Euzebya sp.: one gene and its partner. The protein of the gene in region 2 interacts with the protein of the main gene of each other region in a pairwise test. Links are inferred from orthologs where the notes say so. Each region holds a gene or a part of one and is shown on either strand. Other genes may lie near its edges.

Evidence for each region.
Region 1: the proteins of ACEQ2X_RS21590 (region 2) and ftsZ interact in binary tests that used the Escherichia coli proteins (3 or more experiments, as listed by UniProt). The link is inferred for Euzebya sp. from one-to-one orthologs.

Annotation. Positions count from the first base shown.
Region 1 is NZ_CAXQBR010000062.1:53,303-56,437, reverse strand. What follows is about bases 13-2,833. They hold ftsZ (cell division protein FtsZ), read right to left. Parts: upstream 2,122-2,833; coding sequence 904-2,121; downstream 13-903. Other genes in these bases: ACEQ2X_RS13105 (cell division protein FtsQ/DivIB), read right to left, coding at 2,656-2,833; ACEQ2X_RS13115 (laccase domain-containing protein), read right to left, coding at 51-872; ACEQ2X_RS13120 (YggS family pyridoxal phosphate-dependent enzyme), read right to left, coding at 13-58. In the rest of the region: more of ACEQ2X_RS13120, read right to left, coding at 1-12; more of ACEQ2X_RS13105, read right to left, coding at 2,834-3,135. UniProt on the Escherichia coli protein: Essential cell division protein that forms a contractile ring structure (Z ring) at the future cell division site. The regulation of the ring assembly controls the timing and the location of cell division.
Region 2 is NZ_CAXQBR010000098.1:1,571-4,717, forward strand. Bases 58-2,890 are described here. They hold ACEQ2X_RS21590 (rod shape-determining protein), read right to left. Parts: upstream 2,087-2,890; coding sequence 1,028-2,086; downstream 58-1,027. Other genes in these bases: ACEQ2X_RS21585 (rod shape-determining protein MreC), read right to left, coding at 58-1,020; ACEQ2X_RS21595 (ferritin), read left to right, coding at 2,253-2,759; ACEQ2X_RS21600 (YceI family protein), read right to left, coding at 2,761-2,890. Outside these bases: rod shape-determining protein MreD, read right to left, coding at 1-3; more of ACEQ2X_RS21585, read right to left, coding at 7-57; more of ACEQ2X_RS21600, read right to left, coding at 2,891-3,147. UniProt on the Escherichia coli protein: Forms membrane-associated dynamic filaments that are essential for cell shape determination. Acts by regulating cell wall synthesis and cell elongation, and thus cell shape.

The DNA of each region.
Region 1 (3,135 bases), on a different replicon or contig from region 2:
CGGCGGCCATGCGACGCCGGACGTCGGCCACGCGGGCGGCGAGCTCGGGGTCAGGCACGGCGGCCCCCCGCGAGGTGGACGACGACGCCGGCGTGGCGTCCGGCCGGACGTCCCTCCGCCAGGGTCGCGCGGTGGGAGAACCAGCGGTCCCGCCCGCCGCAGCGGGTGCAGGCGCCCGCCCGGCGGATCCGGTGGACGCCGAGCACGTCGAGCTGGGCCACGACCGCGCCGGGCAGGTCCACCGACGTGGTCCCCCACGTCGTGGTGGTCCGCACCCGACGGCCGACGGCGCCGCCGATGGCCGCGACGACCTCGTCAGCCACGTCCTCGGAGACCTCGTAGCAGCACGGGCCGATGGCCGGGCCGAGCACGACGTCGCGGTCGGTGACGTCGTCGCCGGTCACCTCGCGCAGCCGCCGCGCCGTGGCGCCGACGACCCCGTTGACGACCCCGGCCCGACCGGCGTGGGCGGCGGCGACGCCGCCCGGGCTCGCCAGGAGCACCGGGACGCAGTCGGCGGCCAGCACCCCCAGCCCCAGACCGGGTTCGGTCGTGACCACGCCGTCGCACGCCGGCGGCGGATCGGCGGGGGCGGTCGCGGTGACGACCACGTCGCCGTGGACCTGGTCCATCCACGCGATCCGATCGGGTGCGACGCCGACCGCGGCGGCGAGCGCCGCGCGGTGGCGGGTGTGGTCGCCGTCCCCGACCGTCGGCGACATCGTGCCGGCCGAGGAGTCGGAGAACGCGTAGCGCGCAGCGGCCACCGACGGCGACAGCACCCCGGTGAGGGGTGCCGCCGGCGTCTCCACCCGCGGGGGTGCGGGAGGAACGGCCTCCGCGCTGATGGCGGGGGACGGTGAGGTGGTCATGGGGAAGCGGAGAGCTGTGGGGTCGGGGCGCCTACCTGCGGAGGAAGGAGGGGATGTCGAGGTCGTCGGCGTCCTCTGCGTCCCGGGACTCGGCGGCCGGACGGGGCTCGGACGGGGAGCGGAACACCTCGTCGTCCTCGTCGTCGTCCTCGAGGATCGACGGCAGCGGCGGCGGGGACTCGACCCGGACGGTCCGGCCGAAGTCGGGGCGCGCCGGCTGCTCACGGCCCGGGCGCAGCGCCGTGACGGTGGCTGCGGCCTGGGACGACATCTGCGTCGGTGCCTCGCGCTGCTTGGTGGTCGGGCTGTCGTTGAACCCGGCGGCGATGACGGTGACCTTGACCTCGTCGCCGAGGGAGTCGTCGATCACGGTGCCGAAGATGATGTTGCCGTCGGGGTCGGCGTGCTCCTGGACCGCGGCGGCGGCCTCGTTGACCTCGTGGAGGCCGAGGTCCGAGCCGCCGGCGATCGTCAGCAGGACGCCGCGGGCGCCGTCCATCGACGCCTCGAGCAGCGGGGAGGAGATCGCCATCTCCGCCGCGGAGCGCGCACGCCCCTCGCCGCGGGCCTTGCCGACGCCCATCGTGGCCGAGCCGGCGTCGCGCATCACGGTGGACACGTCGGCGAAGTCGGTGTTGATCAGACCGGGGGTGGTGATCAGGTCGGTGATGCCCTGCACGCCGTGGAGGAGCACGTCGTCGGCCAGGCGGAACGCCTCCAGCATCGAGGTCTCGGTGTCGGAGATCTCGAGCAGCCGGTCGTTCGGGATCACGATCAGGGTGTCGACGGCGGCGGCGAGCCGCTCGACGCCGTGCTCGGCCTGCATCGCGCGGCGCTTGCCCTCGAAGGAGAACGGCCGGGTGACGACGCCGATGGTCAGCGCGCCGAGGCCCTTGGCGATGTCCGCCACGATCGGCGCGCCGCCGGTGCCGGTGCCGCCGCCCTCGCCAGCGGTGACGAAGACCATGTCGGCGCCCTTCAGCACCTCCTCGATCTCGTCGCGGTGCTCCTCGGCGGCCTTCTCCCCCACCTCGGGGTCGGAGCCGGCGCCCAGGCCGCGGGTGAGCTCACGCCCGACGTCGAGCTTCACGTCAGCGTCGGACATCAGCAGCGCCTGCGCGTCGGTGTTCACCGCGATGAACTCCACGCCCTTCAGGCCTGCTTCGATCATCCGGTTGACGGCGTTCACGCCACCGCCGCCGATGCCCACCACCTTGATGACGGCCAGGTAGTTCTGGGGTGCGGCCACTCGCTTCTCCTTGTCACCCGTGCTCTGCCGGCACGGTCTTCGGACGGTCCATGGGGGAAGCCCGCCGGGGGACCACGGGGGTCTCTGGCGGGGCATGTTCGGGTCCGGGAGAACCCTCACCCTCAAGTAGAGGGTTATAGTTATGTAAACCTCTTGACTGGACAGACCTTACTCAGAGGGTCTGGAGGCGTCAACTCAACCCTGCCCTGCCCGGATGGCCGGGGAACCTGGACGCCCGTCGTCGGGGTTGTGGCGCCGGCACCTGCACGATGCCCCGGAGGGTGCCGGACGATGTGCAGGTCCGAGCTGGCCGAGACCCGACGACGTGCGGATGGAGAGGTGAGGGTCGTGCCCGGCCTCGGTGGGATCCGTGCCCGGGCTGGCCGGACCCGGCGTCGGCGTCGGCGGAACACCTCGACGATGTGCACGTCGACAGCCTGAGCGGCCGAACTGCACCTCAGCCGCGCGCTCCGGTACGGCAGCGCGGCCGTCCGGCGGTGGTCGCGGGTCGCCCGGAGGGCGCGCGACGACGGATCAGGTGCGGACGACGGGGCGGTCGGGGATGCGGACGTCGAAGGCCTGCGGGGTGGTGCCGTTCCCGATGGTCTCGGCGACCAGCGCGGCGATCGTCGCGGCCTTGGCGCTGACGTCCTCGGCGCGGCCCAGGTGGGCGACCAGCTCGACGGTGCCGTCTTCGGTGGGGATGTGGAGGATGGCGTCGACCTGCCCCTCCCCCACGCCGGTGTAGGCGACCACCCAGTCCGCGACGACGGTGGGCATGGCGGCGGCGACGGCGGCGACGGCCTGCAGATCCGGGTCGGCGACGCGTGACCCGACGCTCGGCGGCGTGACCACCTCGACGGTCGGCAGGGCGTCGACGGCGTCGTCCAGGGTCACCGCGCTGCCGGGCGCCGCACCGGCGGGGAGGGACTCGACGACCACGCCGTCGCCGTCCAGCAGGAAGGTGGTCTCGCCGACGGTGGCGCGGACGACCGGTTCGGCGACGGCCACGCG
Region 2 (3,147 bases):
CACGCCCTACTGGCTCGCCGCCGGGGAGGGATCGGGGGATGCACCCGCGGTGGGTGAGGCCCCGGGCTGCGGTGCCTCGGTCGCCGGGGCGGGGACGTCGACGCCGGGGATCGGCGTGCCCTCCGCGTTGGGTCGCGGCTCGACGGTGGGCGCGGGGACCAGCTCCGGCACGTCGATGATCTCGCCCTCGTCGAACTGGCCGTCGCTCTCGCGGCCTGCCACCACGACGGCGACCGTGGACAGGGCGCTGAAGTCCACGTAGGGCCGCACCTCGTAGAAGCGCTCGCCCTGGAAGTCCCCGTCAGGTGGGGTCTCGACCACCCCCACCGGCAGCCCGCCGGGGATGAGGGACCCCTGGAAGGTCTGGGTGACCACCACCGGCGTCTCGTCGGTGGGGAACCGCGGATCCGCGTCGACCATCTCGAGCTCGAGCAGGTCGCTGCCGCGGCCGGTCAGCAGGCCGCGGTCGCCGGACTGCGCGACGCGGACGGTGATGCGACCCTCGGTCGAGGACAGGAGGTTGACCCGCGCCCGCGTGGCGGTGACCTCGACCACCACCCCGACGACGCCGCGGCTGTTCACCACCGCCATCCCGTCGACGACGCCCTCGGACGCGCCGACGTCGATCAGGATCGAGCGCTCGAAGGTGCCCGGTGGCGCGGCGATCACCCGCGCGCCGACCAGGTCGACCGTCCGCTCTGCCGACATGTCGAGCAGCGCCTCGGCCTCGGACAGGCGGCGCTCGAGGTCGGCCTGCACCAGCAGCTCCTCGCGGAGCGCCTCGTTGTCGGCCTCGAGCTGCTCGATGCGGCTGCGGAGCGTGCCGATCTCGAGGATCGAGCCGAAGAAGTCGCCGACCGGCCGGACGACCGACGCGAAGCCGCTCTGGACCGGTGAGAACACCGCGTCCGCGCCGCGCTGCAGCGCACCCACCGGTCCGCCCGTCTCGCGGAAGTCGAGGGTGATGAAGGCCAGGGCGATCAGGACGAGCGCCCCGACCAGCGTCCGCCGCCGGTTCACGACTCGATCAGTGCCGCGAGGAGCTGATCAGCACCCGCTTCAGGGCCTCGAACTCCTCCAGGCACTTGCCGGAGCCGATCGCGACGGAGTTGAGGGGCGCGTCGGCCACGTGGATGGGCATCCCCGTCTCGTGCTTCAGCCGCTCGTCGAGGCCCTGCAGGTGCGCACCGCCACCGGTGAGGACGATCCCCTTGTCCATGATGTCCGCAGCGAGCTCGGGCGGGGTGCGGTCGAGCGTGTTCTTCACCGCATCGACGATGGAGTTGACCGGCTCCTCGATGGCCCGCCGGATCTCCTCGGCGGAGATGATGATCGTCTTCGGCAGCCCGCTGACCAGGTCGCGGCCGCGGATCTCCGCGTGGGACTCCTCCGGCATCGGGAAGGCCGAGCCGATGGCCATCTTGATCTCCTCAGCCGTCCGCTCGCCGAGCATCAGGCTGTACTCCTTCTTGACGTAGTTGATGATCGACTCGTCGAGCTCGTCCCCGCCGATGCGGATCGACGCCGACGTCACGATCCCGCCGAGGGAGATCACCGCCACCTCGGTCGTCCCTCCCCCGATGTCGACGACCATGTTCCCGGCGGGCTCGTGCACCGGGAGCCCGGCACCGATCGCTGCGGCCATCGGCTCCTCGATGATGTAGGCGGCCCGCGCGCCCGCCTGGATCGAGGCCTCCTCGACCGCCCGCTGCTCCACGCCGGTGATGCCGGAGGGGACGCACACCACGACGCGCGGCTTGTTGAGCCAGGTCATGTAGCGGCGCCGGTGCACCTTCCGGATGAAGTAGTTGAGCATCTTCTCGGTCACGTCGAAGTCGGCGATCACGCCGTCCTTCAGCGGCCGGATGGCGACGATGTGCCCGGGGGTGCGGCCGATCATCCGCTTGGCCTCGGCTCCCACGGCCAGGATCGCGCCGTTCTTCGTGTTGATCGCCACGACCGACGGCTCGTTCAGCACGATGCCCCGGCCGCGCACGTACACGAGCGTGTTCGCGGTGCCCAGGTCGACCGCGATGTCACGGCCGAACAGGGGGAGCGTGTTGAGCTGCTGGGGAGGAGTCGACAAGACGGGTGTCCGGGGAAGTCGGTCAGCGACGGTCGGGGCCGCCGCGTCGTGCGAGTGTAGCCCCGCGATCCCGTGGGGGGACGGGGCCGCGCCGTCGGCCGCATGGACACCTGCCCACCCGGCCCGGTCGCGGCCCGCCCGAGCCGGGGTGCGCTAGCGTCAGGCCATGGACCCCGAGCTCCTCGATGCCTTCAACCACCAGATCTCCCTGGAGCAGGAATCGGCCCAGGCCTACCTCCAGCTCGCCATCTGGGCGGAGTCCCGCGACCTGACCGGCATGGCCCGCTGGTTCCGCGCGCAGGCCGCCGAGGAGCGCGAGCACGCCGACATCTTCATCGACCACGTGCTCGACCGGGACGGGCAGGTCGTCCTGCGGGCCCTGTCAGCACCGGCGCACGACTTCACCGACGCGGTCGCGGCGTTCGAGGCCGCCCTGGCGCACGAGGAGAAGGTCACCGCCGCGATCGCCGAGCTGTACGGCAAGGTGACCGAGGCGCGCGACTACCGCAGCGTCCCGCTGCTGACCCGCTTCCTCGACGAGCAGGTGCACGAGGAGTCCGCGGTCCGCACGATCGTCGCCGAGCTCCGGATGATCGGGGGCGACGCGTCGGCGCTGCTGATGCTCGACCGGGAGCTGCCGGGGCGCCGGGCGTCCCAGACCGAGGCGGTGTGAGCTAGGCCTCCGGCGTGAACCAGAGCTGCAGCTCGATCGTCCCCTCGTCGGCGATCGAGATGACCGGCCCGGCCTGGGGCGCCTGGATCCCGTAGTCGGCGAAGACCACGGGGGAACGGCCGACCGCGAGGAGGTTCCCGTCGGCGATCTGGGCCTCCACCGCCACCTCGACGGGGTTCGTCATGCCGTTGACGGTCAGGTCCCCCACGGCGGTGAAGGTGATCGTCTCCCCCTCGGCGGGGATCTCGCCCAGGTCGACGGGCTGGGTGAGGGTGAAGGTCCCGGTCGGGTGCGCGTCCACACCCATGGCCCGCTTCATCGCGTCGTCGCGCCGGGGGACGTCGGAGACCATCTGGGTGAAGTCGGCCTCGACGGTGACGTCGGTCAC